Regions from separate parts of the Exiguobacterium sp. s40 genome, predicted to be linked through region 2. Evidence: a T-box and tRNA genes for the amino acid it is inferred to sense, from the RefSeq annotation. Region 2 holds a T-box; the other holds one or more tRNA genes.
What was found. A T-box is a leader RNA that pairs with one kind of tRNA and senses whether it is charged. The one in region 2 lies ahead of KNP02_RS07910 (valine--tRNA ligase), so its partner is inferred to be a tRNA-Val.

Region 1: it encodes a tRNA-Val, which carries the amino acid that the T-box ahead of KNP02_RS07910 (valine--tRNA ligase) is inferred to sense. The anticodon was not compared.

Annotation. Positions count from the first base shown of each region.
Region 1 covers NZ_JACSLC010000010.1:72,448-88,846, forward strand. Annotated here, with positions in the region: gene KNP02_RS10110 (putative bifunctional diguanylate cyclase/phosphodiesterase) at 1-1,118, opposite strand, end outside; gene KNP02_RS10115 (YitT family protein) at 1,219-2,085, opposite strand; gene KNP02_RS10120 (YkvA family protein) at 2,173-2,580, opposite strand; gene KNP02_RS10125 (aminopeptidase) at 2,694-3,932, shown strand; gene KNP02_RS10130 (alpha/beta hydrolase) at 3,974-4,756, opposite strand; gene KNP02_RS10135 (TetR/AcrR family transcriptional regulator) at 4,882-5,460, shown strand; gene KNP02_RS10140 (DMT family transporter) at 5,472-5,801, shown strand; gene KNP02_RS10145 (DMT family transporter) at 5,798-6,112, shown strand; gene KNP02_RS10150 (GNAT family N-acetyltransferase) at 6,180-6,737, shown strand; tRNA gene KNP02_RS10155 (tRNA-Val) at 6,824-6,896, shown strand; gene KNP02_RS10160 (DUF554 domain-containing protein) at 7,054-7,758, shown strand; gene KNP02_RS10165 (pyrroline-5-carboxylate reductase family protein) at 7,795-8,577, opposite strand; gene yidD (membrane protein insertion efficiency factor YidD) at 8,783-9,052, shown strand; gene KNP02_RS10175 (alanine/glycine:cation symporter family protein) at 9,184-10,560, shown strand; gene KNP02_RS10180 (potassium channel family protein) at 10,579-10,938, opposite strand; gene cypC (CYP152 family fatty-acid peroxygenase CypC) at 11,022-12,263, shown strand; gene KNP02_RS10190 (sugar nucleotide-binding protein) at 12,280-13,029, opposite strand; gene KNP02_RS10195 (GNAT family N-acetyltransferase) at 13,130-13,684, shown strand; gene KNP02_RS10200 (DUF368 domain-containing protein) at 13,793-14,602, shown strand; gene KNP02_RS10205 (methyltransferase family protein) at 14,667-15,221, opposite strand; gene KNP02_RS10210 (ABC transporter ATP-binding protein) at 15,338-16,186, opposite strand; gene KNP02_RS10215 (NAD(P)/FAD-dependent oxidoreductase) at 16,376-16,399, shown strand, end outside.
Region 2 covers NZ_JACSLC010000006.1:153,297-169,695, reverse strand. Annotated here, with positions in the region: gene KNP02_RS07940 (bifunctional folylpolyglutamate synthase/dihydrofolate synthase) at 1-1,215, opposite strand, end outside; gene KNP02_RS07935 (protein adenylyltransferase SelO) at 1,324-2,760, shown strand; gene KNP02_RS07930 (hypothetical protein) at 2,848-3,024, shown strand; gene KNP02_RS07925 (hypothetical protein) at 3,021-3,221, shown strand; gene KNP02_RS07920 (short-chain dehydrogenase) at 3,422-3,769, opposite strand; gene KNP02_RS07915 (hypothetical protein) at 3,810-4,583, opposite strand; gene KNP02_RS07910 (valine--tRNA ligase) at 4,678-7,329, opposite strand; T-box leader at 7,385-7,605, opposite strand; gene hemL (glutamate-1-semialdehyde 2,1-aminomutase) at 7,653-8,957, opposite strand; gene hemB (porphobilinogen synthase) at 8,954-9,934, opposite strand; gene KNP02_RS07895 (uroporphyrinogen-III synthase) at 9,931-10,632, opposite strand; gene hemC (hydroxymethylbilane synthase) at 10,589-11,506, opposite strand; gene hemA (glutamyl-tRNA reductase) at 11,566-12,909, opposite strand; gene KNP02_RS07880 (AI-2E family transporter) at 13,095-14,270, opposite strand; gene yihA (ribosome biogenesis GTP-binding protein YihA/YsxC) at 14,385-14,981, opposite strand; gene lon (endopeptidase La) at 14,985-16,399, opposite strand, start outside.

The DNA.
Region 1 (16,399 bases), on a different contig from region 2:
ATATCTAATATGTTGGAACCGATGAGTGTCTCTGTGTCATGACCGAGCACCGAGCTGCCGGCCTCGTTTACGGACAACACTTCACCGTGAAGGTCGAACAAGAAAATCGGTTCAGCATGATAGGCGAACAGGGACCGATACTGTTGCTCCCGAATTTCAAGCTCATGTGCTTTCGTCGTCACTGCGACTTCGAGGTCGGTATTGACGGTATGTAAACGGTGACTGATCAATGCGTTTTGTTTGGCGACGACGAACTGACGGATGAGCAGCAACAAGACGGCGTTCGCCGTCATCGAGTCGAGCACAGATGTGCCGAGCAAACGATCCGAGGCGAGCATGAACAGCATGACGATTGCGCTATAGACGACGTAGTCGAACACGGAGTCATAGACGAGGGCATCTTCTCTCGATTCATCGAACACGTAGCTGATTGAAATGATAAAGATGCTACTCACTTGAAGCAGGTGCACCAACTCATGGCCGATGCCGTTGAAGATGAGCAATTGGTTCAAAATCGAGGCAGTCGTGAAGCCGAGAATGCCGATCAACAAAAGCACACGGAACGTTTGGCCGACCGAGGTGATGCGATTCAAGTACAGGAAGCCGAGCATCATGTAGAGACTAATCAACACCATCTGTTCTTCAAACCCGTTCAAATGAGCCGCATAACGTGCTCCGTCGTTCGAATAAACGAACAGATGCAACGCCCCAATCAACAGGAAGCTGAACAAGGCGAAGATGTCAAACGTTCGCAGTTTCAATGTCCGAATTTCAATCGATTGCGTGATGACAATCAGCGACATAATCAAATAAAAAAAGTTCTGAATGAACGGCATATGGTTGATTGTTGTCGATGCGCCAAAATGGTGTCCGACCAAATAAGCGATGAAGCAGACGTTGCCGGCGCTAATCAGTAAATGTATGTAGCGTCGCATCCCGCGATTTTGAAACACGGCCGTCGCGCTAAAGACGGTCGCGATGAGCGTGACCGCCGTGAAATAGACGAACAAACTTGTCTCCCTCAAGGCGTAAGGGGTGAACAGAATCAATAAAAGTCCGAGAAAAAAGGTCCCGACGAGCAAAGCAGGGACTGTTTGGCGCAACGAGTGGTTGGTCAACTCATGCACCTCCTTCTGTATATGTCTAAGAGGCTCACCATTATTATCGGATTGTTCATGCGTTTGTTACACAAAAAAATCGACAGCAAGTTGCTGTCGATTAAAGTGTATACGAATGCTCTTTGAAGTTACCGACGATCGAATCGATTTCGGAGACGGTGACGAACGCTTCTGAATCAATCTCTGAGACGATTTGACGCAGTTTTGGTATTTCGTTGTTCTGGATGACGACATACAACATCTTCTTCGAGTCGTTCGAATAACCACCGGTTGCGTCCATGATTGTGACGCCGCGCTTCAAGTTCTGCTTGATGACGAGGTTGATTTCATCGGCTTTCTTACAGATGATGAAACACTGCTTTTGCGCCGAGAAGAACCGGTGAATCGTCAACAACGTCCGCGACCGGACGAAACTGAGCACGAGCGCATACATGACCGCTTTAATGTCGAACGTGATGAACACGAGGATATAGACGATGATATCTTGTGTCAAAAAGATTTTCGGGAGTGATAAGTTCCGGTTGTTCGTATAAATGACTTTCCCGAGAATGTCGAGTCCTCCGGTCGAAGCGCCTGCGAATAACAGCAGGGCGAGCCCGAGGCCGGAAACGATCCCACTGAACACCGAGGCGACGAGCGGGTCATCGAGCGGGGTCGGCGGGATGAGCACGGGCAACGCATCGATCAAGATAGATGATAAGACGACGACGAGCCCGGTCATGAGAATGAACCGTTTCCCCAGATATTTAATCCCGACGATAAAGAGCGGGATATTCAACACGAGTTGCGTGAATCCGATCGGTGTGCCGAACAGCTCGTTGATGATCAAGGTGATCCCGACGATGCCTCCGGTCCCGATCTCGTTTGGTTTGAGCAATAAGCCGACAAAAATCGATTGTAGAATCGTTCCGGCGATGATGAACAAAGTCGTCTCGACGGCGATTCGTTTTCTTGATTTTGCGTACATAGATGATGGCTAGGCGCCATACGCCCCCTTTGAAATAAACTCACTCAAGCGTACTCCGATGGTGGAGGAATTTCAAGCGCCGAACGATTACAATTCGTTGTGGAAGCGGTCGATATCGCTTGCGAGCTGTTCATGCACGTAATCGATGACTTGAGCGTCATCGAATAAGCCGAGTGGGGCGTCGTCCGGAATCGCATCGAATGGGGATACGAAGTATAAGACGGCCGCAACGAGGGCATGTTGTTTGTCCGGCTGCATCTCGAACTGGTGATTATAGACGGCACGCAACATGTTGAGTAACTGTTTCATTTGGAAGTAGAGCGTCAGTTCTTCTTCTCGCTCGATATTGCTAATCTCGTTTGAAGCGACGTCGACCGTCACTTTAGCGAGAGCGAGTTCGCCTTGGACCAAAAGGTCACCTAATGTTTCATTGTCGGTATAGTCCTCGGTCGCGCTCGTTAAAAAGTGTGTGTACGTTGTTTTCCAATCTGACATGTATATTCCTCCTTCTGTCTTCATCTACTAATATGCCCGTTTTTGCGATTTGGTTGCAACTTTTCCGAAAATTTAAGAGAATAGAAATAAGTGAAAAAGGAGGAACTGTACATATGTCTACTGTAACCATGCCGACTGAGGCAGAATTTGCCCGCTACGCTGAGCTTGCCGTCAAAAAAGGCGTCAACATTCAGCCGGGCCAACAGCTCGAAGTCCGAGCTGATATTAGCCAAGCACCGCTCGTCCGTCAAATCGTGAAAGCAGCTTACGCAGCTGGCGCGAAACAAGTATATGTCAACTGGAGCGACGAAGAGACGACGAAAGTCCGTTACTTCAACGCCCCGGCGGATGCTTTCAAAGAATACCCGGAATGGCTCAAGGCCCGCTTTGAGCAATTGGCCGAAGAGAAGACGGCGTTCCTATCGATCGTCAGCGACGACCCGGACGCACTGAACGGCGTTGAGTCGTCACGCATCGCGGACTCGAACCGTGCTGCCGGCGTGGCGCTCGCGAAATGGCGCAAATATGTCATGAGCGACAATGTCAGCTGGTCAATCGTTGCTGGCGCTTCGGAAGCATGGGCGAAGAAAGTCTTCCCAGACCGTGAAGACGCCGTACCAGCCCTTTGGAAAGCGATTTTCGAAGCGACGCGCATGGACCAACCGGATGTCGTCGCAGCATGGGATACGCATGACGCATCGCTCCGTGAACGCGCGACGTTACTCACGAACAAGAAGTACACGAAGCTCCATTACAAAGCACCGGGCACGGAATTGACGATCGGCTTGCCGAAGAAGCACGTCTTCCTTGGCGGCGGCGGTCCGAACATCGACGGTGTCGATTTTATCGCCAACATGCCGACCGAAGAAGTGTTCACGCTCGCCGATAAAGATTCGGTCGAAGGACACGTGTCGAGCACGAAACCGCTCAGCTATAGCGGCAACTTGATCGATGGATTCACGCTCTGGTTCGAAGGCGGGAAAGTCGTGAAGGCGGAAGCGAAACAAGGACAACAGGCACTCGATGAGTTGTTGAACCTCGATGAAGGGGCGCGTCGTATCGGAGAAGTCGCGCTCGTGCCGGACGACTCACCAATCTCGAACTCGGGTCTCCTTTTCTATAACACGTTGTTCGACGAAAACGCATCGTGCCACTTGGCGCTCGGACGCGCGTACTCGACATGTCTCGAAGGCGGACCGCAAATGTCAGCCGAAGAGCTCGCCGAGAACGGTGCGAACGACTCGATGACACATGTCGACTTCATGATCGGCTCGGCCGAGATGAACATCGACGGCGAACTCGAAGACGGTTCACGCGAAGCCATCATGCGTGACGGCAACTGGGTCGTTTAATCAAGCAAGAGACGAATCCCTTCGTGGAATTCGTCTCTTTTTTATGTCAATTCATAGAGAAAGGCGAGGGCGTTCGGTAACCGACGCCGCCACGCGATCTCGTTATGGACGGCACCGGGCTCGACCTCATAGCGAAAGGCGATCCCTGTTCGCGCGACCGTCTCGACGAGTTTCGCATTCGTATAAAGGTAATCCTCGGGCGTGATCGGTCCGCTCGTCTCGTTCGTCCCGATGTCCATATAGAGACGCGCCGTCACATCGGCCTGCTTCGCTTCCCGAATGAGGGAGTCGAGATTAGCCCAAGCGGCCGTCGAGAGCGAGCCGACGCGCCGGATGGACGGATAGGCCGTCATCATATAGAGCGAGATGACCCCGCCCATCGAGCTGCCCATCACGCCGACGTCGTCCGGGTCGGTCGCGTAGCGTTCATCAATCCACGGCTTCAACTCTTGCATGAGCCAGTCGGCGTAAGCACGCCCTTTACCCCCGAGCGTAGGCCGTGTCTTGGCGAGTTCCGGTCCAATCCGCCGGTATAGCATCTCATCCTCATAAAACGAATACTCATCGTAGCGGTCGAGCCAGTCTGGGGCACTCGCGATGGCGACGACCATGAGCGGCAATTGTAAGTCCTCGATGTGGCGGTCGATCGACCAACCTTCGCCGATTGTGGCGGTCTTGCCGTCGAACACGTTTTGACCGTCGTACATATAGAGGACCGGGATCCGCTCGTCAGCCGAAACAAAGTCGGGACGATAGACACGGACGATTCGTTTCCGTCCGCGTGTCGTCTCGGTCGGTAACGTAAAGCTGAATTGCTCAAGCATATAAAGCGCTCCTTTCCCATCAACTGTCTCCATTTTGCCGGGTGGAACCGGAGAATGCAATCCGTACAATTGACTACCTACCGTTCGTTAGGTAAGGTAGTGAGAGAGAAAGGGGACGATCTGTGATGAATACGAAACAACGAATCGAACTGGCGGCGCGACGCCGGTTTGCGCTTGAAGGATATGAAGGCTTGTCGCTCGCCTCGCTTGCTGAGGATGTCGGCATCAAAAAGGCGTCGCTATACGCCCATATCGAAGGGAAAGAACAACTGTTCAAGCAAGTCGTCGAGGACATGGGGAACCGTTATGCACACATCTGGCAGGAGGCACGGGACGCTTCCGTTGACGCTGCGCCGCTTGAGCGGATCGAGGCGATCGTCGAGGCGTTGATTCGCTTCTTTGAAGAAGAGGAGACGTGGATGCTGACGAAGCGGATGTTGCTCGTCCCACCGCCCGAGTTGCGATCATTCATCGAGACGACGCTCGGTTCGGTCGAGACGGAACTGCAAGCGTTCGAGAAAGAACAGTTTCGATTGGCGATGGAGCAAGGCGCCTTACCCGAACAGTCACTCGAGGACGTGTATGACGCGTACTATTGTTTTCTAGATGGGGCGCTTCTTTCGCTCTTCACGCTTGAGACGAATCGCGTCAAACGGCAACGGGCCGCATTCACGATTTTCAAGAAAGGAGTCGGTTGGACATGAAACAAGATCAACTGGCCTGGGTTTGGCTCGTGCTCGCCGGTCTGCTCGAAATCGTTTGGGCGACGACGATGAAGCTGTCGAACGGGTTCACGGTGCTCGGTCCGAGCGTGATGACGATTCTATTATTGATTGTGAGTTTTGGATTGTTGGCGATGTCGTTCCGCACCTTACCGGCCGGGACGGGGTACGCCGTCTTTACCGGCATCGGAGCCGTCGGAACGGTCATCGTCGGGGCGCTCTTGTTCGACGAGGCGCTCACCGGGATGAAGCTCGTCTTTATCATCACGCTTCTGATCGGTGTGGTCGGACTGAAACAAGTGACGGGAGGTGAGTCGGCATGAGTTGGGTATTTTTGATTGGTGCGGGTCTTGCTGAGATGATGGCCGTCTTTTGGATGGGTAAATCAAAAGGCTATCAGATTGTTAAATGGTCGATCTTGTCGGTCGGAACGTTTGCCTTAAGCTTTTATTTGTTGTCGCGTTCGCTCGAGACGCTCCCGCTCGGATTGGCGTATTCGATTTGGGTCGGGATTGGGGCGGCTGGCGGGGTCGTGCTCGGCATGCTGTACTTGAACGAATCCCGGGACCGGTGGCGTATCTTCTTCTTATTGCTTATTATCGGAAGCGTCATCGGATTGAAAGTTGTCGCATGATCAGGATTAGCTTCGAATAAAAACGGGAATTGAATAGTTCAGACTGTGAACGAAAGGGGCGGGGACGATGAGTCATATCAAACTGCAATCCGAGCGTCTACGACTCGAACCTTACACGATTGCTGATTTTTATTTCGTGAAATCGCTACTCCAAGATCCGCGCGTGATGCGTTTTATTAGCCCGGACGGAAAGCCATATACGGATGAACAGACGATCGAGTGGTTCGAGCGCCAGTTGGCCCGCTATCAGACGGGTCGTCAAACCGGGTTGCTTAAATTGATGTCGCATGAAAATGACGAGCCGATCGGTCATGCCGGCACGTTGCTCCATGAACTCGACGGCACGATTGAACTTGAAGTCGGATATTGGTTGGCGCCGAAGCATTGGCATATGGGCTACGGACGCGAGGCAGCGGCTCGCCTTATGCGTCATGCGTTCGAAGAAGGTGAGAAAGAGATCATTTCCTTGATTCATCCGGATAACGTCCCATCGCAACGGGTCGCGAAAGCGAACGGACTGCATTGGGATCGGGATACCGAATATCAAGGCATGCTCGTCTCGGTATATGCCGGTGATTTAGAGCGGTTATGCCGCCATATGAAACGGGAAGAAATGACGCGTTGAAAAAAAGTAAAAAAGTTTTAAAAAACAGTTGCCAAGGCATTAGTTTCTTGATATATTAATAGTGTCCTTAAGAGAGGACACGACCTGATTCTGTAGCTCAGCTGGGAGAGCGCTACCTTGACAGGGTAGAGGTCGCTGGTTCGAGCCCAGTCAGAATCACTTGGGTGCCAAACCCGATGAGAAACCCATAGGAACGTGGGTTTCCGCGACGCCACTTCTTGCGAGAAGTGGCTTTTTTTGTTTTTCTTTCAATTGACAGTCTACATAAACAGTTGGTATATTCCTCTCAATACATACAGAAACGGGGAATATTACAATGGTCTTAACCGGAACAATCGTCAACGCGGCGTTGATCGTGATTGGCACATTACTTGGACTTTTATTTCACCGCATCCCCGAACGAATGAAAGAGACGGTCACCGCAGCCATCGGTCTCGCGGTCGTCTTGCTTGGAATTCAAATGGGAATGAAGAGTGAGAATTTTTTAATCGTGATCGGCAGTCTCGTCATCGGGGCGGCGCTCGGTGAATGGTGGAAGCTCGATGAGAAGTTGAACGAGGTCGGCTATCAATTGGAACACCGGCTCGGCGGTAAGAGCAAGTCGAGTATCGCCGAAGGCTTCATCACGGCGACGCTCATCTTCGTCATCGGGGCGATGGCCGTCATCGGCGCACTCGACAGTGGATTGCGCGGGGACCATGATGTCCTCTATACAAAAGGATTGATTGACGGCTTCACGGCACTCGTCCTTAGCTCGACGCTAGGGATTGGGGTCATGTTCTCGGCTGTCCCGGTTCTCTTCTACCAAGGGGCAATCGCCTTGCTCGCTATTCAAATCATGAAGTTCATCCCGGAGTCGCTCATGGATGACTTTATTTTAGAGATGACGGCGACCGGTGGTGTCATGATCGTCGCAATCGGTTTAAATTTGGTCGGCATCACGCGGATTCGCGTCGCGAACTTATTGCCGGGAATCTTTATGGTCGCGGTCATCGTCTCGATTTTACATATCGTCCAATAAAAAATCCGAGAGACGCGATGCGTTTCTCGGATTTTTTCAATTCTTCGGTTGTTCGACTTCTTCTCTCGCACTTTCGCGAAGGGCAGAAGCCATGACGTCTGCTAAATCGCGCGAGCGAAGCACACCGACACCGCGGTCGGTCGGACCGTCTGGCGCGGCCACGTCCGCAATCAAGTCGTTCGTCGGGCGTGTCTCGTGAAGCAACAGTTCAGCCGATCCTTTCATCGCCTGGGCGACGATTTGGCGGGCCGTCGTTTCGTCAAATCCTGCTTCCGTCAAGACCGGTGTCATCGACCCGACAATCTCGTAAAAGAAAGCGGGGCTGCAACCGGCGGCGGCCATAAAGGCCGACATCGTCTTCGCATCAGTCACAGCTGTACGACCAACACGCTCAAACAAAGCCGTCGCGGTCTCGCGGACCGTATCATCGGTCTCGGGTCCGAACCAGAGCCCGGTCATCCCGTTTTGATAAGCCACTGGCGTATTCGGCATCGCGCAGACGGCAGGGAGACCTGACGCCTCTTCAATTTCGCTCGGTTCGATATGAGCCGCTACGGAGACGAGGAGCGGTGTGATCCACGTCTTCGAGCTTACATATGGAAGCACTCCGTCCGGTTGCATCGCAAGGACGACAATGTCATACGCGTTGACATCCTCTTCGTCGACGATTTGCACGCCGAGCTCAGTGTGAAGTTCTGTAAGACGTGTCCGGTCACTCCGGTTCGTCATCGTGATTTGTTCAGGAGACAGACCTGAGGCTAACCATCCGCGGACGAGTGACTCGCTCATCGATCCTGCTCCTACCATTAAAATATTCATAATCGTCACCTCTTCATATAGATTCGGTCGTGTACATGTTGCCTATCATAACAAATGATGCGTCAAATAGCGCCTCTCGTGCTCAAATTGTAAAACAAAGGAAAAACGTGACACCGTCTTGTCACTGGATTGTCGCAGACGTCACGGATGACAAGTCGGACCGGTCGAGCTATCATGGCAGTAATCAATCAGGAGGCGATGAAACGTGAAACGAGTGTTAGTCCGGGGGATTCAAGGGTATCAACGCTTCATTTCTCCGTTGAAACCACCGACGTGTCGGTTTTATCCGAGTTGTTCGCATTATGGGATCGAGGCGATCGAGAAACATGGTGCACTCAAAGGTGGTTATTTGACGACGCGCCGGCTCATGCGTTGCCAACCGTTCCATTCGGGCGGGCTCGACTACGTGCCGGACGAGTTCGATTGGAAGGCGCCGTTACAACGTGAAAAACCCCCATCTCAGCGAGACGTCTAATCGACGGCTCGCTGTTTTAGATACAGCCCCTCTTTCTCTGACTTGTTTTATCACAATACTTTTGACAATCTTCTAAGTATTCTGAAAAAATAGAGATGTACTCATTACATACGGGGAAAGGGGAATACAACTTGGGTCAATCGTTCAGTGAACTCATCGGTACGATTTCAAACTTTGTGTGGGGACCACCGTTATTGATTTTGCTTGTGGGGACAGGCATTTATTTGACGGTACGTCTCGGGGGAATTCAAATCACGAAGTTGCCTTACGCATTGAAGCTCGCATTCTCTAAAAATCAGGACAAGTCATCGAAAGGGGACATCAGTCACTTCCAAGCACTCATGACCGCGCTCGCGGCTACGGTCGGTACGGGGAATATCGTCGGGGTCGCGACGGCCGTCGTGCTCGGTGGGCCAGGCGCGATCGTCTGGATGTGGGTATCCGGTTTCTTCGGAATGGCGACCAAATACGCGGAAGCCGTGCTCGCGGTCAAATATCGGGTCACTGATGAGCGGGGACAAATGGCTGGGGGACCAATGTATTACTTGGAGCGCGGCTTGAAACAGCGCTGGCTCGCCGTCGCCTTCGCGGGGTTCGCTTCCCTCGCGGCGTTCGCTTCCCTCGCGGCGTTCGGGATTGGAAACGGGGTACAGACGAATTCGGTGGCGATGGCACTCCAAACGACGTTTGATGTGCCGCTTTACGTATCCGGTATCTTGATCATGATCTTCACGGGTGCGGTCATCTTAGGTGGTGTCAAATCGATCGGACGCGTCGTCAGTTACTTCGTACCGGTCATGATCGTCTTTTATCTCGGCAGTGGATTATTGATTATGATTATGAACTATACGCTCATTCCAGATGCGATTTCACTCATCTTCAGCAGCACGTTAAGCGCCGAGGCAATTGGTGGAGGAGCGATCGGGGCGGCGATTCGTTACGGGGTGGCCCGCGGCGTCTTCTCGAACGAGGCCGGTCTTGGATCGGCCCCAATCGCGGCGGCGGCGGCCAAGACGGATATGCCAGGACGTCAGGCACTCGTCTCGATGACGCAAGTGTTCCTCGATACGCTCATCGTCTGTTCGGTCACAGGGATCACGCTCGTCATGGGCGGACAAATCGGATCGGGGCTCGAAGGGGTCGCGTTGACGACGGCGACGTTCGAGCAATTTTTAGGGCCGGCTGGCGGATATATCGTGACAATCGGCCTCGTCATGTTCGCCTATTCGACGGTGCTCGGATGGTCGTATTATGGAGAACGTTCGATTCACTACTTGTTCGGCCAGAAATCGATTATTCCGTATCGCATCGCCTTCGTCCTCGTGGCCGGACTCGGCGCGATGACGACGAACCTCAACTTGGTCTGGGCCCTTTCCGATGTGTTTAACGGTTTGATGGCCATCCCGAACTTGATTGGTCTGCTGTTCTTGTCGGGTGTCGTGATCGCCGAGACGAAACGGTTCAATCAGCAACTCGAGCTCGAAAATCGAAATCGAAAAGCATCTTAACGAAACACGCCACCGTCTTCAAGGAGACGGTGGCGTGTTTCGTTTGCGGACCTCTTCGAGTCGCGCTTGCTGGAGGTGGTCAAAGACTTTGGTGATGAAGCCGATCATGATGCCGACACCAGTAATGACGTAGCCAATCGTGAACACTTTACCGAGATCGGTCGTCGGGACGAAATCCCCATAGCCGATCGTCGTGAGCGTGACGACGCTGAAATACAAGGCGTCAAGCCAACGCATGTCCTCGAACCGTGAATAAAATAGTGTCCCCGAGACGATGGTCAGGAGGGCGAGACTGAACAACACTTGAAACTCAGCGTCTTTCAGACCGCGCCAGATTCCGCGAAACATGCGACGAAACGTCAAAATAAATGAGAGCATTCGCCCGCCTCCTTTCTTTATAGGTTTGTTCGCTAAGAACAAGGGAACATCCTCTATAGAAAAGTTGGAAAGGATGATACATCATGACACGACCGATCCCGAAAGAACAAGGGCTCGACCATAGCTTGGCGTTCCTCCGGGAGGGCTACTTGTATGTCCCGAACCGCAGAAAAAGCTTTCAGTCAAACCTATTCGAAACGCGTTTGCTTGGGGAGCGAGCAATCTGTCTCGGTGGTGCCGAGGCAGCCGCTTTATTTTATGACGCGGACAAATTCGTTCGGCAAGACGCGGCACCGAAGCGGTTGCTGAAGACGTTGTTCGGGGAGGACGGGGTGCAGACGTTGGACGGTGCGGCGCATGCACATCGAAAAAAGATGTTCATGTCGCTCATGTTCCCAGGAAATATCGAGCGACTGACGAGACTTGTCAGCCGTGAATGGGAACGAGCGCTCGATGCGACCGAAGACGAAACAGTGCTCTATGATATGGCGCAAGAAGTCCTCATGCGGGCCGTTTGTGAATGGGCTGGGGTCCCGCTCGGTGAGCATGAAGTGAAACAGCGGACGGACGAGATGCGGTTGTTGTTCGAATCGGGAACGGCCCTTGGACCAAAGCACATACGTGGACGAGCGGCCCGGTCGTCGGCCGAGTCTTGGGTTCGGAAGATGGTCGAGGAAGTGCGGACGAACCGGTTGCTTCCGAACGAACAGACAGCACTGTATGAATTTTCATGGCATCGTGATGAGGCCGGGGAATTGCTTCCGGCTGACGTCGTGGCGGTCGAGGTGATCAATATTATACGACCGACCGTGGCGGTGTCGATTTACGTCTTGTTCACTGTGCTCGCGTTGCATCAGTTTCCGGAGGCTCGTGCCCGGTTGGCCTACGGCGAGACGGATTCGACATGGTTCGTCCAAGAAGTCCGGCGCTTTTATCCGTTCTTCCCGGTGACGGCTGCGCGCGTCAAACAGGACTTTGAATGGGATGGGTTTGCGTTCGAGCAAGGGACGCTCGTCTTGCTCGACTTGTATGGGACGAACCACGACCCAGCGCATTGGACCGAACCCGAACAGTTCAATCCAGACCGGTTCAAAGGTTGGACCGAGAGCCCGTTCACGTTCATCCCTCAAGGTGGCGGGGATGTGGATTTTGGGCATCGCTGCGCCGGGGAACATGTGACGATCGCCATCATGCGTGAAACGATCGACGTGTTCTTGAACCGCTATCGCTATGAGGTACCGTCTCAAGACCTTAGTTATAGTTTTGTGGACTTACCGAGTTTGCCGAAAAGCGGGCTCGTGTTGAAACAGGTTGAACGCAAATGAGTCGCCGAGAGGCGACTCATTTTGTGTGCAAGGCTAACCGTTTCGTGATCGGTTGGATTGTGATGTTCGTGTCGACCATACGGTTATCCCGTTTCGGTTCGTCGGTTCGTTCGATTTGCCATGATGTGTCATGCAACTCTTTCAAGCCGAGTGCGATGTCATAGAGGGAATGGCTCGGGTTGCCGTTCAATTGATACAGTCCCGGCCCACGTTTCGTCAAAATCTCGAACAAGGCGTCCGCCGTATCTTCTAAAAACGAGCAGGACGGGTACCAGTGTGCGCTCGCGACGATTACACCGTTTCGCTTCATCTCGGTCTCGAAATAATCCATCATATTGTTCGAACCGGGACCGTCCCCGATTTGCCAACCGAGGCGGACGATTTGGGCACCAGGATTAGTCCGGGCGATGGTTTCTTCACACGCCCGTTTATAGGCACCATATTCATCTGTTGCATCGGGCGGTGTGTCCGGGGTGATTGGTCCCGTCACACTGTCGGAGAAGACGGAGACGGTGCTCGTGAAGAGGAAGGGGATTTTATATTCCCCGCATAGGCGTGCGAGCGTATCGGCCCATTCGGCGGCGCCCATGCCGATATGAAGAAAATAAGTCGGGCGGACCGATTCGATAAAGGCTCGCATCTCAGCCTCGTCAGATGTGGACACTTTCGTGCGGTCCCACGCGACCGGCTCGATGCCGTGCCGCTTTAATGTACGGGCGACGACAGGGGCGACCGTCCCGTTCATGCCTGTCAAAATTGCTTTCATTACTTATTCCTCCCTTCTGTTTGTATCATCCCACACTTCACTGTCCGACAAACCCTTTGAAAGAAGCTTTGTGCTAGACTGATGGATGGAGGCGATAAAGATGAATATTCGAAAAGCGACACCGGATGACAGCACGCAAATCGCACCGCTCGTTTACGCGGCGATTCACGAAATTGCGTATTCGTTGACCGGTACGTCAGACCAACAACAAGTACTCGAACGACTCTCGATGTGGATTGGTCAGCCCGGAAACCGCTTGAGCTATGAAAACGTTTGGGTGGCGGAAAACGAGACAGTGATGGCGGGCATTCTGATTGCCTACCACGGGGAACGGGCATCGCAGTTGGATGAACCGATCAAGGCGTGGCTCCGGACCCAAGGGCAACCGGACACGTTAGACGTCGAAACGTCAGGGGATGTGCTCTATATCGATTCGGTCGCTGTCGACTCGTCGTTCGGCGGCCGTGGGATCGGGACGAAACTGATTCAACAAGCGATTGACCATGCCCGTGAGACAGGCATCCCACAAGTCACGCTCAACGTTGACCAGACGAATCCGGCAGCCGGGCGGTTATATGAGCGGCTCGGTTTCAAAAAAGTGAAAGAAATCGATATCTCCGGAGGACGGTTTGATTATATGGCGCTCGCGCTTTGACTGAACCGTCAATCGGTCAATTATCAGTCTTAAAACCGATGCAAAATGATTGCGACTCGGCTATACTAAATGCTTGAAATGAATCAGTAGTGAAAAAGGAGATCATGTATGGAATGGAAAAATATCCTGCGCGGCATCGCGATGGGGACGAGTGACTTGATTCCCGGTGTCAGTGGTGGGACGATTGCAGTTATTTTAGGAATTTATGACCGGTTGATCGAAGCGATCAGTGGGATTTTCAGTCGACATTGGAAACAGCATATCTTGTTCTTGATTCCGCTCGGGATCGGGATGGCGGGTGCGATTTTAGGTCTTAGCCGCGTAATCGAATTTTTGCTGCTTGAATATTACGAGCCGACCCAGTTCTTTTTCATCGGGTTGATTCTCGGGATAATCCCGTTGCTCCTGTTTGAATTTCGATCGCGTGCGGTCATGCGTCCGGTACATATCGTCGCCATGGCGATCGGGGCCATTCTTGTGGCGAGCATGGCTATCATTAAACCGACGGATACGGCCATCATTACAGAACTTTCCACAAGTACGGCGATCCTGTTGTTCTTCTCAGGATGGCTCGGTAGTATGGCCATGTTGTTACCAGGGATTAGCGGCTCGTTCGTCTTGCTTCTCATCGGGGTCTATCCAACCGTCATCAGTGCGTTATCGAACTTGAATATTCTCATCATCGGTATCGTCGGTCTTGGGGTGGCGGTCGGTTTCATCGTCAGCAGTAAAGTGATCCGCTATTTGCTCGGCCATTTTCCAGGCATGACGTTTTCCGTCATTTTAGGCCTCGTCATCGGCTCGCTCGCGGTCGTATTCCCGGGTCTCCCGGACACGACGCTCATGTGGGTGCTCAGTATCCTCTCATTTGGGGCAGGCTTTATGATCGTCCGTCTGCTCGGACGCTTCTCTGTATAAAAAACATGCACGACCGTCATCGATTGACGGCGTGCATGTTTTTGGTTTATTCAGCGATTGTTGCTCAATAGATGAACGGGATCAATCTTTTACGCGATTTGGCCCACGTTCGATACGCGCTCCCGAAATGAGAGGTCAGCATCTTCTCTTCTATGTGAATTCGCCATAACAGCGCTAAACCAATCGAGAATGTGCCGAATAAGGCGATGCCCCAATGCGTGAAGTAAAGTGAAAACCCGAGTGTGATAAACAAGAGCCCTGTGTAGAGCGGGTGACGTAAATAGCGATACGGCCCCGAACTGACGAGTTCATCCTCGGGACGGACGACGACGTGACGGGTGAACTGATGGCGCAACTGCCCGATGCCCCAATAGCGGAGCGACACTCCGGCTACGTAGCAACCGAGTCCGAGCAGACGTTGGGGAAGCGTTTGACGTACATCTGTCCAGACGGATAATCCGATGGAAACCGCGAACACGATGACCATGATCAATGAAACGATGTAAAAACTGGCGTGCTCACTGGCGCCGTCGGTCGGCTCGGACCGATTTCGGTAACGCCAAATTTCATATAGCCAAGCGACTGAGATGAGAATGAAGAACCCGTCTAACCAATCCATAGCGTGCCTCCTTTCTCAGTATCTTCCACTCAATACCCGCGTCTTCCTCCCCAAAAACGCACGCTGAATGAAAAAACGTCTCGCAATGTGCGGGACGTTAAGTAGTGCTCAGCCGATTAATGCGCGTTGGCAAGCAGTGCTGCGGCGACCTGTTTGTCGTGTTTCACTTCGTTTGTCTCTTCTTTGATCAAGTGATACGTGAGACACATCGGCTTCTCGGTCCGCGGGTCGCGACCGATGATGGCATCGATGTGGAATACTTGTCTGAGGACGAGCGGACAGATGACTTCTTCGGCCGTTCCTGTCGCGAGTACTTCGCCGTCTTTCATCGCGACGATGTGATCGGCAAAGCGAGCGGCCTGATTCAAGTCGTGGAGGACCATGACGATGGTTCGTCCTTGGTCTCGATTGAGCGTCTCGAGCAGTTCGAGTACTTCGAGCTGATGGGCCAAGTCGAGATACGTCGTCGGTTCATCCAAGAAAATCAAATCGGTCTCTTGGGCGAGCGCCATCGCAATCCATACACGCTGACGTTGTCCGCCTGAGAGGGCATCGACGCTGCGGTCTTTATAGGCGAGCGTCCCGGTCACGTCAAGCGCCCAATCAATCACTTCATGATCATGTTTCGAAAGGCGGCCAAATCCGGATTGATAAGGGAACCGGCCGTAGGAGACGAGTTCTCCAACCGTCAATCCGCCGGCACCTTCTGGCGTTTGCGGCAGGATCGCCATTTTTCGGGCGATCTCTTTCGTGTTACATTTGGCGATGTCGGCTCCGTCCAAATGGACTGAACCGTTAGACGGAGAAAGAATCCGGGTCATCGCCTTCAAGAGCGTCGATTTTCCACAGCCGTTCGGTCCGATGATCGTCGTGATTTTATGGTCGGGAATCGACAAGCTCAATTGTTTTACAATCGTCTTGTCGCCATATCCGACCTCGATATCTGTCGTATGTATCCGTGACATGATGGATTCCCCTTTCCGTAGATGACGCCCGTGATAATGATTCTCAATATCGAATCTACTATAGCAAGTGCCACACATCGTGTCAATGTTTGTTTGATGTCAAAATAGATTGTCGACAGACGTGTTTCAAGGTATAGTGAATGAGAATGAGAATCAATGGCGCTGGAGTTTCAAGGAAGGGTGAGGGCGATGAGCGAACAAGATGTATATGAT
Region 2 (16,399 bases):
GGTTTTTTTCAAACTTTGGAAATAGGTTCTGACTTCACTGATAAAGTAGAGCGACCCGGTCACGACGAGCGTCTCGGATTTCGGTGCTTCGAACCACGCAGCCAACCAATCCTGCCAGTCCACGTAACGAGCACCGTCCGCAATCAGACTGTCTTTCGTCCGGGCACGCGGAAAATCGAACGTCGTCTCATAGACGCCCGCCACCATCTGGAGCGACGCGATCATCGCTTCTCGGTCCTTGTCGGCAAGAATGGCCGCGAGGACGGTCACGTCACGCTCGAGCTTCAACTGTTCAACGAGCGCGGCGACCCCTTCCGCATTATGTGCCCCATCGAGCACGATGCGGGGCTGTCTCGAGATGAGCTCATAGCGACCCGGGTGTTGTGCCGCCTCGAGCCCCGCTCGAATCGCTTCCGCCTTCCAGCCGAGGTGGCGCGCGACGGCGACGGCGCACGCCCCGTTATACGCTTGATGGTGTCCGGTCAATCCGAGCGTCACCGACTTCATCTCGTCATAAGTGACGACCGTGTCGGTCCCGTCCTCGATTGACGTGACGAGTGGTGTGACGTCGTGAATCGGCGCGTCCATCGCCTCTCCTTGTCGCTTGAGCAACGTGATCAGCCGTTCATCCGTCAAACTATGGAACATCGGCACGCCCAGCTTCATGATGCCAAACTTCTCAAGCGCGATCTCTTCGAGCGTGTCGCCGAGAATCCCTTGATGGTCGTGCCCGATCGACGTCACGACCGTCGCGAGCGGTCGCGTCAACACGTTCGTCGAATCAAGGCGACCGCCGAGACCGACTTCCCAAATGACGAGGTCAGGTTGTTGCTCGTGGAAATAGAGCCACGCCATGACGGTCAGCAGCTCGAACTCCGTCAACGTCTCCGGTGACGAGCTCGCACAGTCACGGACCCGGTTGGCGATTTGGACGAGGTCCTCTTCTCGAATCGGTTCCCCGTTCAACATGATTCGCTCCTCGAACTGGATGATGTATGGCGAGATGAACGTCCCGACGTTCAAGCCCTGTTTCATCGCCATGGCCCGCAAGAAGGCGACCGTCGACCCTTTCCCGTTCGTCCCCGCCACGTGAATCGACGGTAACTCCTTGATTTGTAGCGCGTTCAGCATCCACTTGATTCGTTTCAATCCCGGCTTAATCCCGAACCGCAGCTGCCCGTTCAGCCATTCCAATACGTCTAGTCTCGTCTCCATCTTCCATCACTCCTGTTTTCACACTTCCCCCTCATCTTACCAAAATTCGCGAAGCGCTACGCAAGGAATCGGCTGTGCTATACTCGAGGCGAAGAAGGGGGAATCACCATGACAACCAATTGGAACTTCGAGGCGACCTACCTCGATCTCCGTGATATTTTTTACGACCGAGGACCGGTCCATCCGGTCGACAAGCCCGAACTCGTCCTGTGGAACGAAGCACTCGCCAAGACGCTCGGACTCGACTCCGAAGCACGTCAAGACGTCGCACTCTTTGCCGGTAATCGCCAGACGGATACGTCGTTCTCGCAAGCGTATGCCGGCCACCAGTTCGGCCATTTCACGATGCTCGGTGACGGACGAGCACTCGTGCTCGGGGAACATGTCGCCCCGAACGGAAAGCGTTTCGATGTTCAATTGAAAGGATCAGGTCCGACCGAGTATTCGCGTGGCGGTGATGGACGGGCCGCCGTCGGTCCGATGGTGCGTGAATTCCTCATCAGTGAGGCGATGCACGCGCTCGGCATCCCGACGAACCGGGCGCTCGCCGTCGTCACGACCGGTGAGCCGATCATGCGTCAAGGCCCGAAGCATGGTGCCATCTTGACGCGCGTCGCGACGAGCCACTTACGCGTCGGTACGTTCCAATATGCCACTGCGGCCGGCTCGATTGATGACGTCATCGCTCTCGCCGACTATGCGATTCATCGTCACGACCCTGACCTTGAAGGACAGCCGAATCGCTATGAACAGTTCCTCGGCCGCGTCATCACCCGCCAAGCGAAGCTCATTGCGGATTGGCAACTCGTCGGATTCATCCACGGCGTCATGAACACGGACAACACGTTCATCAGCGGTGAAGGGATCGATTATGGCCCGTGTGCGTTCATGGATACGTATCACCCGAATACCGTCTTCAGCTCAATCGACCGCGAGGGACGCTACGCCTATGCGAATCAGCCGTATATCGGGTCATGGAACTTGGCCCGCCTCGCCGAGACGTTGCTCCCGCTCCTCGCTGACACACAAGAAAAGGCCGTCGATATCGCCAACAAGCTGTTGAACGACTATACGGAAACGTATAAAGACGCCTACTTCACAGGGCTCGCCCATAAAATCGGACTCTACGTGCGAAAAGACGGAGACGACGCATTAACGGACGAATTGCTCCGGCTCATGATGGAAACCGAGGCCGACTTCACGAACACGTTCCGCGCCCTCACGCTCGGCGACACCGAAGCACTCGCCTTCGCCAACCAGGACGACGGCAAGGCGTGGCTCGCAGCTTGGCGGAAACGACTCGGGGAACAAGGTCTCCCGGATGAGGACGTCATCCGCCTCATGCGTCAGCACAACCCGGCCGTCATCCCGCGCAACCATCACGTCGAGGCCGCCCTCATGGCAGCCGAACGCGGTGACTTCAAGCCGACCCACGCACTGCTCGACGTATTGCGGAAGCCGTACGATTACGAAGCCGACTATGGACGCTATGTCTCACCTGGACCGCCACGGACGTATCCATATCAGACGTTTTGTGGCACATGAACCGTCTCGCTTTCGCGGGATGGTTTTTTTGGAACCTTTTTCATTTTCGAGCGTAAAGTGGATAACATCACTTTTAGGAGGTTCAACATGCTTCTACTCACTTCACTCATTGCGTTAGGGTTTGCCTGCTTGATGTCAATCGAGCTATTGCAAGGCCCATTCATAGATGACTGGGCCTGGCTAATGCCTGCCTTTTTCTTTGCTGTTTCCTTTTCCACCTTGATGAGACATTTGAATAACCTTGAATGGAATGAATCGAAATGAAGATGACACTCTTGCTCATGGCAATCATCGTCTTATCCACGTCCTATCTCATCTACAGTTTTTATCTGTCATTTACGGGTCAGCCGATTCAGCCGCAAGTAACTGGACTCGCAATCGGCGTCCTGCTCACGTCCTCGTATTTCGTGACAACCGGTCGTCTTCCATTTTGGACAGAACCGGAGGAAGAAGACGTATGAAAGTTCTTTATTCCGTCTTGGTAGGATTCGGAAGCATCCTTTATGTCGTCTATGCCATGCACCTATTCCGCTTTGGTTATCCTCAACCGCTCCTCTTGCATGCTTTGTTTGCCGCCACTGTATTTGGCATAATCTACATCGAACGCAAACGAAACCCCGAACATCGATGACGATGCTCGGGGTTGTTCTTTTCTATAGACTTATAGTCCGAAATGAATCATGTCCTTCTTGTCTACTTGGGCTTGTGTGATTTTGGAAATAAGTCGATTCAGTTGTTCCGACTCATGCGTGTACATCATCGCTTTGACGACTTGATAGAACAGCGCCAGTGACTCATATGGAATGAGCGTAATCCCGCATTCGTCTAATCCGAATCCAGGACGGTCATAGGAGTGAAAATACGTGCGCATCTCGTTCAGCTCCTCGATAAACTCATCCACCCACTCCCCATCCACCGAGACACAATCGAAGTGTTCAGGTGTATACGTTTCATATGATGATTGACGATTTGTTGAATCCAATACACCGAATTCGTGTGTGTATGGCATGGCATTCCCTCCTCTTGAATAATTGATGTCACAAGTATGATCAGTTCATCGGAAAATTCACCGACCACGCCTCCGGTAGCGAGTCCGAGAGGTCGAGCAACACCTCTTCCGACACATTGCCCGTCACGACAATGAGCTTGCCTTGGTCTACATAAAACAAGCCGTTCCCTTCCGGTTGATTCAAGCGATACCGCTCATTCGAAACGTCACGCCGTTCAATCAATTCTCCGTCAGCCACACTGAAAGCATCGGTCACTAAAATCGTGATGCATTGCGTCTCATCATACAACGTCCACATCTCCACCGGCCGCTCGAGCTGACTCATCTCGAAGTTGTCGACAAACAGCTCTTCTTCAGGCAAGTCCAACCCGTGTCGGACTTTTTCGGCCGCCTCGGGAATCGTAAAGTTTTGAATCCCGTGCAACCTCCACTCCTCGCCCCGTGAATAGTTGAATACGCCGAACGAATCGTCGCGGTTTGGTAACTTAATGGCAATGAGCCCGAGATCATCGATGACGGTTTCATAAATCACACCGTCTTTCGATGGTCGCTCGGACGTGCCATCTGTATATTGAAGCGTGTATTGGGACGTGACCGCATCGACTAGTCGAACGGTCCCTTTCGGCACGTCTTCAATCATCGAGCCGAACACTTCTTTGTCCGTCGTTACGGGAATATCCTTGGAAGACGTCTCTTCTGCACTTTCATTAATTGTCACTCCTGATTCCATCGGTTCGATCGGTTCAGCTCGTTCCGCCACACACCCACTCAATCCCATCACAGCCAAACTTAACATCATTCCGATTCGTCTCATGTCACACCACCTTTATATCGTCTCCTCTCCTAAATTCCACCAAACGACAAAAAAACCTTCTTCGGAGAACAAGTCTCCAAAGAAGGTTGATTCATTATTTACGCAACTCTTCCAAACGGGCGCGGACTGCGTCACGTTTGTCGAGGTAGTCTTTCTCTTTCGCCTTCTCTTCGTCGATGACGTGAGCCGGTGCCTTGCCAGTGAAGCCTGGGTTGCCGAGTTTCTTCTGAACGCGCTCGACTTCCTTCTCGTACTTCGCCACTTCTTTCTCAAGACGGGCGATCTCTTCTTCGAAGTTGATGAGGTCGGCGAGCGGGATGAACAGTTCCGCACCCGTCATGATGGCCGACATCGACTTGTCTGGAGCCGCCAAGCCGCGTCCGATTTCGAGCTCGGTCGCGTTCGTGAACTTGCCGATTGTCGCTTCGTTTTCGCTCAAGTAACCTTGTGTCGTGTCGTCACTCGTCGCGATGAAGAGCTGAATCGGTTTCGACATCGGGGCGTTCACTTCCGAACGAATGTTACGGACCGAACGGATGACGTTCATGACCGCTTCGAACGCTGGTACCGAGTCCGCGAAGTGGAGCTCGTCGCGACGTGTCGGGTAGCTCGCACGGACGATCGAGTCGCCTTCGTGCGGCAAGTGCTGCCAGATTTCCTCTGTGAGGAACGGCATGAACGGATGCATGAGACGCATGATCGAGTCGAGCGTGTAGGCGAGCACTGAACGTGTCGTCGCTTTCGCCGCCTCGTCCTCACCGTAGAGCGTGAGTTTCGCCATCTCGATGTACCAGTTACAGAACTCTTCCCAGATGAAGTTGTACAAGTAACGGCCGGCTTCGCCGAACTCATACTTGTCGACGAGACGCGTCACTTGGTCGATCGTGTCGTTCAAGCGTGTGAGAATCCACTTGTCGGCGAGCGTCTTCTCACCTGACAAATCGATATCCTCATACTTCATGCCGTCCATGTTCATAAGGGCGAAACGGCTCGCGTTCCAAATCTTGTTCGCGAAGTTCCATGTCGATTCGATTTTCTCCCAATAGAAACGAAGGTCGTTCCCTGGTGTCGATCCCGTAAGGAGGAACCAGCGGAGCGAGTCCGCGCCGTATTGGTCGATGACTTCCATTGGGTCGACGCCGTTACCGAGCGACTTCGACATTTTGCGGCCTTCCGAGTCGCGGATGAGACCGTGGATGAGCACGTCGTTGAACGGCTGCTTCCCAGTGAACTCGAGCGATTGGAAAATCATGCGAGATACCCAGAAGAAGATGATGTCGTAACCCGTGACGAGCGCGCTCGTCGGGAAGTAACGTTTGAAGTCTGCCGAGTCCGTATCCGGCCAGCCCATCGTCGAGAACGGCCAAAGCGCTGACGAGAACCATGTGTCGAGCACGTCTTCATCTTGATGCCAGTTCTCACTGTCCGCCGGTGCTTCTTTACCTACATAAATCTCACCTGTCTCATTGTGGTACCAAGCCGGGATGCGGTGACCCCACCAGAGTTGGCGGCTGATACACCAATCACGGATGTTCTCCATCCAACGGAGGTATGTGCCTTCGAACCGCTCTGGGACGAAGTTGACTTTCGTATCGTCATGTCCTTGCGCTTCGAGCGCTGCTTTCGCGAGCGGCTCCATGTCGACGAACCACTGTTTCGAAAGATACGGCTCGATGACTGCGCCTGAACGTTCCGAGTGACCGACCGAGTGCGTGTGTGGCTCAATCTTGACGAGCGTGCCGTCTGCTTCCAAATCTTTCACGAGTTGCTTGCGGCATTCGAAGCGGTCGAGCCCTTCGTACTTGCCGGCGTTCTCGTTCATCTTGCCGCCTTCGTCCATGACGAGGATGCGTGGGAGCTCGTGGCGGTTCCCGATCTCGAAGTCGTTCGGGTCGTGCGCCGGTGTGATCTTGACGCAACCTGTACCGAACTCCATGTCGACGTAGTCGTCAGCGACGATCGGGATCTCACGGTTCATGACCGGAAGCATGATCGTCTTGCCGATGAGGTGCGCGTAGCGCTCGTCTTTCGGGTTGACGGCAACGGCTGTATCGCCGAGCATCGTCTCCGGACGCGTCGTCGCGATCTCGATGTGGCCTGAGCCATCAGCGAGCGGATACTTCATGTGGTAGAATGCGCCTTCGACTTCTTGATAGATGACTTCGATATCCGAGACGGCCGTCTTTTGCGCCGGGTCCCAGTTGACGATATACTCGCCGCGGTAAATCAAGCCCTTCTCATAGAGACGGACGAACACTTCCTGGACCGCTTTCGAAAGTCCTTCGTCGAGCGTGAAACGCTCACGTGAGTAGTCGAGACCGAGACCAAGTTTTGACCACTGGGCACGGATTGTGTCCGCGTACTCGTCTTTCCATTCCCACGTCTTCTCGAGGAACTTCTCGCGTCCGAGGTCGTAACGCATGATGCCGTCCTCACGGAGTTTCTGTTCGACTTTCGCTTGTGTCGCGATACCGGCGTGGTCCATCCCTGGGAGCCAGAGGACGTCATAGCCTTGCATGCGCTTGAGGCGCGTCAATAAATCTTGGAGCGTCGTGTCCCACGCGTGTCCGAGGTGAAGTTTCCCCGTGACGTTCGGTGGCGGGATGACGATCGTGTACGGCTGTTTTGAATCATCCTCGTCTGCTTTAAATACGTCGTTCTCTAACCAGTAGTCATACCATTTCGCTTCCGTCGCACTTGGATCGTACTTCGTCGGCATGGTGATTTCGTTTGTCTCGTTGGCCATATGCCCAACCTCCTCTAATAATGTGGACAAAAAAACGGCTACTCTCGTCCTTAACGCTAAGGACGAAAGAAGCCGTATCTTCCGCGGTACCACCTTAGTTCGCCAACAGGTGGCGCCCTCAAAATCGAATAACGGTCGATGGACCGGACCTTCCTACTTCGTTCAAAAGGTCAGCTCCGAGGCGACTTCCGCACCATCCTTCGCGGCCTCGCACCAAGCGGCCGCGTCTCTGAAAAAGGATGTTGTTGGCGTACTATTCCTCATCGTAGCTTTTGTTCGTATCTGTTAAACAATTGTAGCGACAGAAGCTGTTTCCGTCAAGATTACAGTGAAAACTCTTGTTGCAGCTCTTTGAACGTCGCCTCGACCGCTGCGAGCGTCAAGTCGATATCTTCGTCTGTGTGCACGGTCGAGAGGAACAATCCTTCGAACTGTGACGGTGGCAAGAACACGCCGCGCCCCGCCATCTTCTGATAGTAGGCGCGGAACAGGTCGAGGTTCGCCGTCTTCGCCTTCTCGAAGTTCGTCACTTTCTCGTTCGTGAAGAAGAATCCGAACATCGATCCGGCCCGGTTTGTGTCGTGCGGGATGTTATACTTTTCGGCCGCTTTCGTGTAGCCTTCGGCGAGACGATCCGCTTTGCGTTCGAACTCGGCGTAGTGCTCAGGCTTAAGTTGCGACAGCGTCGTGTAGCCGGCGATCATCGCGAGCGGGTTCCCTGAGAGCGTCCCCGCCTGGTAAATCGGTCCTTGGGGCGCGATTTGTTCCATGATCTCGCGTTTCCCGCCATAGGCACCGACCGGAAGGCCGCCGCCGATGACTTTTCCGAGGCACGTCAAATCCGGCGTCACGCCGAAGTAACCTTGGGCACAGTTGTAGCCGACCCGGAACCCGGTCATGACCTCGTCAAAGATGAGGAGCGCGCCGTATTGTTCAGTGATTTCGCGGAGTCCTTCAAGGAATCCAGGTTGCGGTGGCACGAAGCCCATGTTGCCGGCCGCCGGTTCGACGATGACCCCAGCGATGTCGTCACCGAACTTCTCGAACGCGACGCGAAGGGCATCCAAGTCGTTGTACGGCACCGTGAGCGTCTGGCTCGCCAAGTCTTTCGGCACGCCCGGTGAGTCCGGGAGACCGAGCGTCGCGACGCCCGAACCGGCCTTGATGAGGAGCGAGTCGCCGTGACCGTGGTAGCAGCCTTCGAACTTCAAGATTTTCGTCTTGCCCGTGTACCCGCGTGCGAGGCGGAGTGCCGCCATCGTCGCTTCCGTACCCGAGTTGACCATGCGCACCATCTCGATCGATGGGACGCGCTCGATGACGAGCTCGGCCATTTTCGTCTCCAGCTCAGTCGGTGTCCCGAACGTCCAGCCTTTCTCGGCTTGCTCTTGAATCGCCTTCGTGACGACCGGGTCACGGTGGCCGAGGATGAGTGGTCCCCATGAGAGGACGTAGTCGATATATTCGTTGCCATCGATATCGTAGACGCGTGAGCCTTCACCGCGTTCAGCGAAGATTGGCGTCATGCCGACTGATTTATAGGCACGGACCGGGCTGTTCACCCCGCCCGGCATGAGCGGACGTGCTTGTTCGAACGCCGCTTCTGAGCGTGTTTGTTTGTAGGTCATGCGTAGTCTCCTTCCAAATAGCGACAGACATCTTTTGCGAAATACGTGACGATGAGGTCCGCACCGGCCCGTTTGAAGCCGACCATCGTCTCCATGACGATGCGTTGCTCATCGACCCAGTCGTTTAAAGCAGCCGCTTTGACCATGGCGTACTCTCCGCTCACGTTATACGCCACGATCGGCATATCGAGCGAATCGCGCATGTCACGGATGATGTCCATGAACGCGAGCGCTGGTTTGACGATCATGAAGTCGGCGCCTTGCTCGACGTCCGATTGTGATTCACGGAACGCTTCACGGCGGTTGGCCGGGTCCATCTGATAGCCTTTGCGGTCGCCTTCACCAGGTGCCGATTGCGCTGCGTCACGGAACGGTCCGTAGTACGCCGATGCGTACTTGACGCCGTAACTCATGATTGGGATATGGTTGAACCCGTTTTGGTCGAGCCCTTCACGGATGGCGGCGACGAAGCCGTCCATCATCGAACTCGGTGCGATGATGTCAGCACCTGCTTGCGCTTGCGTGATGGCCGTCTGGACGTGAAGTGGTAGTGACGCGTCGTTATCGACGTCACCATTCTTCACGATACCGCAGTGGCCCGTCGACGTGTATTCACATAAGCACGTGTCGGCGATGACCGTGAGCTGTGGCGCCCACTCTTTCACTTTACGGATCGCTTCTTGGACGATGCCGTGGTCATGATACGCTTCCGTACCTTCCGGGTCTTTATGTTCCGGCACGCCGAACAAGAGCACCGATTGAATGCCGAGGTCGACGATTTCCTTAATCTCGTCCTCGAGACGGTCGAGCGAGAAGTTGAAGACGCCAGGCATCGAGCTGACTTCACGTTTAATGTCTGTCCCTTCGATGACGAAGAGCGGGTAAATCAAATCTTCTTTCCGAACATGGTTTTCACGTACGAGTGCACGCATTGACTTCGATGAACGAAGGCGACGGTGACGGTCGAACTGGTTCATGAAAAATCCTCCCCTATACACTGTATTAATGCATCCATAGTATAACACTCAGGCACTCGGACCGGTAACGTCGACACTTCCCGGACGGCGCGCTCGGTCACTTCACCGATGGCGTACCACGTCCCATGGAAATGCTCGAGGTACGGCGTGAGCGCTCGAACGGCGGATGGGCTGAGGACGAGGAGCGCCTCGATTCCTTCGAGCTCCTCGACTTCCGTCTCTGTCAGTTCACGGCCGATCGTCTCATAGACGACCCAGTCGTGGACGTTTGCGAGTTGCGTCATATGCGCCGTGTTCGCCAAGTCGCCCCGGGCGAACAAGACGACCTCGTCTGCTGTTACGACGTCCGCGAGGTCGCGGAACAGCGCCTCGCCCGTATACGTCTTCGGCATGAGTGCGACGGTGAATCCCTCGGCCTCGAGTGCTTGTTTCGTCTTTTCCCCGACGGCCGCGACCTGGACGTCGCGCGGGACGTCACGGAGCGCCGGCACCGCCGTCTGGCTCGTCACGACAAGCCAATCGAATGTGTGAATCGGTATCTCGCGATGTGTCAATCTCGTCTCGATGAGCGGGACGTGATGCACGGAAAGACCGCTCGCGGCGAGCCGGGCTCGTTGCGTAGCGGTCAGTCGTTTTGTCCCTGTGTACCAGACGTCACGCATTGACCGAGGCGAGAATTTCGCGCCCGCCGCGTCCAAGAAGATCGTCTGCTACCTCGTTCCCGAGTGCGACCGCGTCAGTCGACGTCTTCGTCACACGGAGCACTTCTTTCCCGTCGACCGAGGCGATGAGGCCCGTCAGTGTCACGTCGTCCCCGTCGACCGTCGCATAACCGCCGACCGGAACGTGGCAGCTGCCTTCGATCGCCTTGAGGAACGTCCGCTCCGCCGTCGCCGCTTTCGCCGTCACGTCGTCATGCAGGAGTTGCAAGACGTTCGTCACTTCAGCGTCGTCTTTCCGGCTTTCGATGGCGAGAACGCCTTGACCGACGGCCGGGACCATCATATCGGCGTCAAGCGCTTCGAAGTCGACGCGGTCCGTCCAACCCATGCGCTCGAGCCCGGCTTTGGCGAGCAAGATGGCGTTGAAGTTTTCTGTCTCGAGTTTTTTGAGGCGCGTGTCGATGTTGCCCCGAATCCATTGAATCTCGAAGTCCGGGCGAGCGGCGAGCATTTGGGCACCACGGCGCAGTGAGCTCGTCCCGATGACGGCACCTTCCGGGAGCGTTTCGAGCGTGTAGCCGTTCTCGCAAATGAGCACATCACGGGCGTCGACGCGTTTCGGCATGCAGCTGATATAGAGCTCTTCCGGCAACTCGGCCGGGACGTCTTTCATGCTGTGGACCGCGAAATCGATGTCCCCGGCAATCATTTGTTGCTGAATCTCTTTGACGAACAACCCTTTGCCGCCGACTTTCGATAACTGGACATCGACGATTTGGTCGCCTTTCGTCACGATTTCCTTGATCTCGAACTCGTTTTGAGCCCCGGCTTTCTTCAATTGCTCGATGACCCATTTCGTCTGTGTCATCGCAAGTTGTGAGCGGCGTGAGCCGACGATAATTTTACGCATAGTCCATATCCCCTTCATCAAAAAAGGCGACGAGATCCGCCGCCTTTTTTTGTTTTGTATTAGCGCATCAAAGCGCGGAGTGGTGCTTTCGCTGACATCGCTTCTGTCTCTTCCATTTCCGGCTCGACGTCAGGGACGTCGACATCAAGGCCGAACGTCTCGACGAACTGGTTGATACGTGTGTTCGCATCCGGTTGCGCCGCGGCGTCTTTGATGTAGTCGATCGGTTCACGAAGCATCTGGTTGATGATCGACTTCATATGTTTGCCGATGACTTTTTTATCCCGGTCCGATAGATGGTCAAGCTTACGCTCGAGGCTTTCCATCGTCTCTTCTTGAACAGTGAGGGCGCGGGCGCGCAACTCGTTCATGATCGGGACGACACCGAGTGTGACGAGCCACGTTTGGAACTCTTGAATCGCTTCGTCGATTTTGATTTCAATCTTCTCCGCTTCGACGAGACGGGCCGCCAAGTTTTTGTTGACGATCCCGTTCAAGTCATCCACATCGAACAAATGGACGCCCGGAAGCGCCCGGACCGCTGGATCGATATCTCGCGGCACGGCAATGTCGATTAACAAAAGTGGACGTTCGCGGCGAAGCAGTTGTGCGGCGGCGACATCGTCATAGCCGATGACCGCTTCTTTCGCACCGGTCGAGCTGATTAAAATATCGGCGTCGAGCAAGCCACAAGCAATCTCACGAATCGAGTGGGCCCTACCTTTGAACTTGTCGGCGACCGCTTTCGCTTTGCTCTCGGTCCGGTTAAAGACGGCAATCTGTTTTGCACCGGCCTCGAACAAGTTGAGCGTCGTCAACTCGCCTGTCTCCCCCGCCCCGACGACGACGACTTGTTTGTCATCGAGCGACGTATACATCTCTTGAGCGAGCGTGACCGCTGCCGCGCTGACCGATACCGACATTTCCCCAATTTGCGTGTCAGTATGGGCACGTTTGGCGAGCGTCACGGCTTCTTTGAACAGCTTGTTGAACACCGTTCCCGTCGTCCCGTTCTCTTGGGCACGGAAGAAGCTCGATTTCACTTGTCCTAAAATCTGTGTTTCCCCGATGATCATCGAATCGAGTCCAGACGTGACACGGAACAAGTGGCGAATCGCCTCTTCTCCTTCACGAATCGACAAATAAGGGGTGAATTGGTCCATCTCTAAATCAAACCAATTCGCTAAAAAACGTTTTGTATAATAACGACCCGTATGGAGCTGGTCTGTAACGACGTATAGCTCCGTACGGTTACAAGTCGACAAAATAACCGATTCAAATATGCTCTTCTCTTCGCGAAGTGCAATCATCGCATCCACGATTTCTTGCTCCCCAAACGAGAACTGCTCCCGAATCGCGACAGGGGCTGTCTTGTTATTTAGTCCAACGACGACAATATGCATGTACCTCTTCCCCTCATCCAAAATCCACCGACGGTTGTCTCTTCTTTTTCACATCTCTACCGTACATTATAACAATTTTTATTTAGGAACTATAATCTTCTGTTCGATTTTTGTGAAATAATTTAAGAACTTTTTGTGACAGAAAAAAGTAGAAACGGACATGGAGACCATTTCTACTTGTTTAATCATTTCAGAGACGACGGATCGGTGATGATTGGACTCTCATGTTTCTCTTCTTCTTCCGCTTCGAGGTAATGTTTTCGCTCCCTCAGCTTGTAAATGCGGACGATGTTTTGAATGACGACTTTAGCCACCGCATAGAACGGAACCGCAATGAGCATCCCGATAATCCCGGCCAAGTTCCCGGCGACGAGCAAGACGATGATGATCGTCAGCGGGTGTACCTTGAGCGACTTGCCTTGGATGAGCGGTGAAATCACGTTCGATTCGATCTGTTGGACGATAATGATGACAACGATGACCCAGAGTACTTTAATCGGATCTTGGATGAAGGCGACGACGACGGCCGGTGCCGCACCGAGGAACGGTCCGACGTACGGGATGATGTTCGTCACCATCATGAACAGCGCGAGCAAAATCGCGTAGTCCAGCCCGATAATCCATAACCCGATGAGCGATGTGATTCCGATGAAGAACGCCACAATCAACTGCGCGTGCACATAGTTTTGAACCGTCATGTGCATATCATGCAAGATTTTACGTGTTTCCGTCTCATAGCTTGACGGCAACAGCTTCACAATTGAGTCTGGAAGTCGTTTTCCGTCCAAGAGCATATACAAAAGCATGAACGGGATGACGACGATGGTGATGACGGCCGAGGTGATAAAGCCGACGAATTGGCCGAGCGATGAGGCGATATTCCCAAAGATATCTCCGAGGTACGTCGTGACATTGTTCGTGAATTCGGTGAACATGTCGTCGTTCTCGGCGACGAAGCGTGACAAGAACTCGTTTTGCATGAGCGAGTCCCGGACCGCGAACGCCTGCACCTGAAACTCTTTAGCGATGCTCGGCAACGCATTGACGAGTGATGAGATTTGTTCGCCTAATACAGGTCCGAGAACGCTGAAGACGAGCGTAAAAATCAGCACGAGTCCTCCAAGTGTGATGCCGACGGCAAGCGGACGTTTGCCTTCCATCCGCTTCTCTAAAAAGTCGACGATTCCGACCAAAAAATAATAAAAAAGTCCGGCAATGATGAGCGGTACCGTGACGAGCGCCAAAATGACTTGGACTGGTTGGAACACGAATGAAATTTCCGTCCCGACCCAGATGACCAAGAAAATCGTCAGCGTCCAAAATAAAAAGCGGTACCATTTGTTCTGAAACATGATTTGCATCTTTCCACCTCGTTCTCTATTCTCTTGTCTTATGTAATTAGGACAATTATACGATAATTACCCGCTCGCGTAACCCTGAAAACAAAAAAGACGAGGGGGTTCCCTCGTCTTCGCTCAATCTTCGTCTTGCGTCAACAAATCGTAAATCGCTTTCCACGCCTCGTCTTTCCCTTCGGCTGTCTCAGCCGAGAAGGCGACGAACCGGTCCGTCGATTCGAACTGCAGCTTCCGTTTGACGGCCGCCTCATGTTTTTGACGTTGCGCTTTCTTGATTTTATCGAGCTTCGTCGCCACGACGATGACCGGAATCTCGTAATGCTTCAAGAAGTTGTACATCGTCACGTCGTCACTTGACGGTTCATGACGGATGTCGACCAAGAGGACGACGCCACGGAGGGCGCTTTGCGACGTCAAGTACTGCTCCATCATGACGCCCCACTTCTCACGCTCCGTCTTCGAAACTTTCGCGTAGCCGTAGCCTGGAACGTCGACGAACATGATCTCATCGTTGATGTTGAAGAAGTTCAGCGTCTGCGTCTTCCCTGGCTTCGAAGACGTCCGTGCGAGTGCTTTGCGCTGACAAATCTTGTTGATGAACGACGATTTCCCGACGTTCGAACGTCCGGCGAGTGCGACTTCCGGCAACTCGTGAATCGGATAATGGTCCGGTGCGACGGCACTCGTGACAAATTCTGCTTTAGTGATTTTCATTATTTAATTTCCTCCAAATGCTACTTCTAATACTTGATCGAGCGTCGTGACCGGGACGAACGTCAATTTCTCACGGACGGTGTCTTGAATGTCATCGATGTCCCGCTCATTGTCTTTCGGGATGACGATGGTCGTCAAACCGGCGCGGTGTGCGGCGAGCGCTTTCTCTTTCAATCCGCCGATTGGCAGGACGCGGCCTCGGAGCGTGATCTCTCCGGTCATGCCGATATCACGACGGACTTTCTTACCGGTCAATGCCGAGATGAGCGCCGTCGCGATGGTGATGCCGGCCGATGGACCGTCTTTCGGAACGGCACCTTCCGGGACGTGGATATGCACGTCTTGGCGCTCGTAGAACGTCGGGTCAATCCCGAACCGTTCCGCGTTCGAGCGGACGTAGCTATACGCCGTCTGCGCCGACTCTTGCATGACGTCACCAAGTTTCCCCGTCAACTGGAGCTTGCCCTTGCCAGGCGCGAGCGCCACTTCGATCGTGAGCGTGTCGCCTCCGAACGCTGTGTAGGCGAGTCCAGTGACGGCTCCGATCGAGTCTTCCGTCTCGCCTTTGCCGTAGCGGTACTTCGGTTTCCCGAGGTAGTCGCCGAGGCTCTTCAACGAGACGGTGACGCGTTTCTTCTCGCCGATCGCGATTTGCTTCGCCGCTTTCCGGCAAAGCGAGCCGATGACGCGTTCCAAGTTACGGACACCGGCCTCACGCGTGTAACGGCGGACGACCTCGTAAAGCGCGTCATCTTTGATTGTGAGCTGGCTCTTTTTCAAGCCGTGCTCTTTATACTGTTTCGGCACCAAGTGACGTTTGGCGATCTCGACTTTCTCGAGTTCCGTGTAACCGCCGATTTGGATGAGTTCCATCCGGTCGAGCAGCGGAGCCGGGATTTGCGAGACGTCGTTCGCCGTCGCGATGAAGAGCACGTTCGATAAGTCGAACGGTTCTTCAATATAGTGGTCCGAGAACGAGACGTTTTGTTCCGGGTCGAGTACTTCGAGCATGGCCGACGCCGGGTCGCCCCGGAAGTCTGACGCCATCTTGTCGATCTCGTCGAGCAAGAAGACCGGGTTTTTGCTTTCGGCCTGCTTCAAGCCGCGGATGATACGCCCTGGCATCGCCCCGATGTACGTGCGACGGTGTCCTCGAATCTCAGCTTCATCGCGCACCCCGCCGAGCGAGACGCGGACAAAGTGACGTTCAAGTGCCGACGCGATCGACCGGGCAAGCGACGTCTTCCCGACCCCTGGAGGTCCGGCGAGACAAAGGATCGGTCCACGGAGCGAGTTCGTCAATTGGCGGACAGCCAAGTACTCAAGGATTCGATCTTTCACCGACTCGAGGCCGTAGTGGTCGTCGTCTAGGACGTCGGCCGCATGCTTGACGTCGAGTTTATCTTCCGTCTCGATGC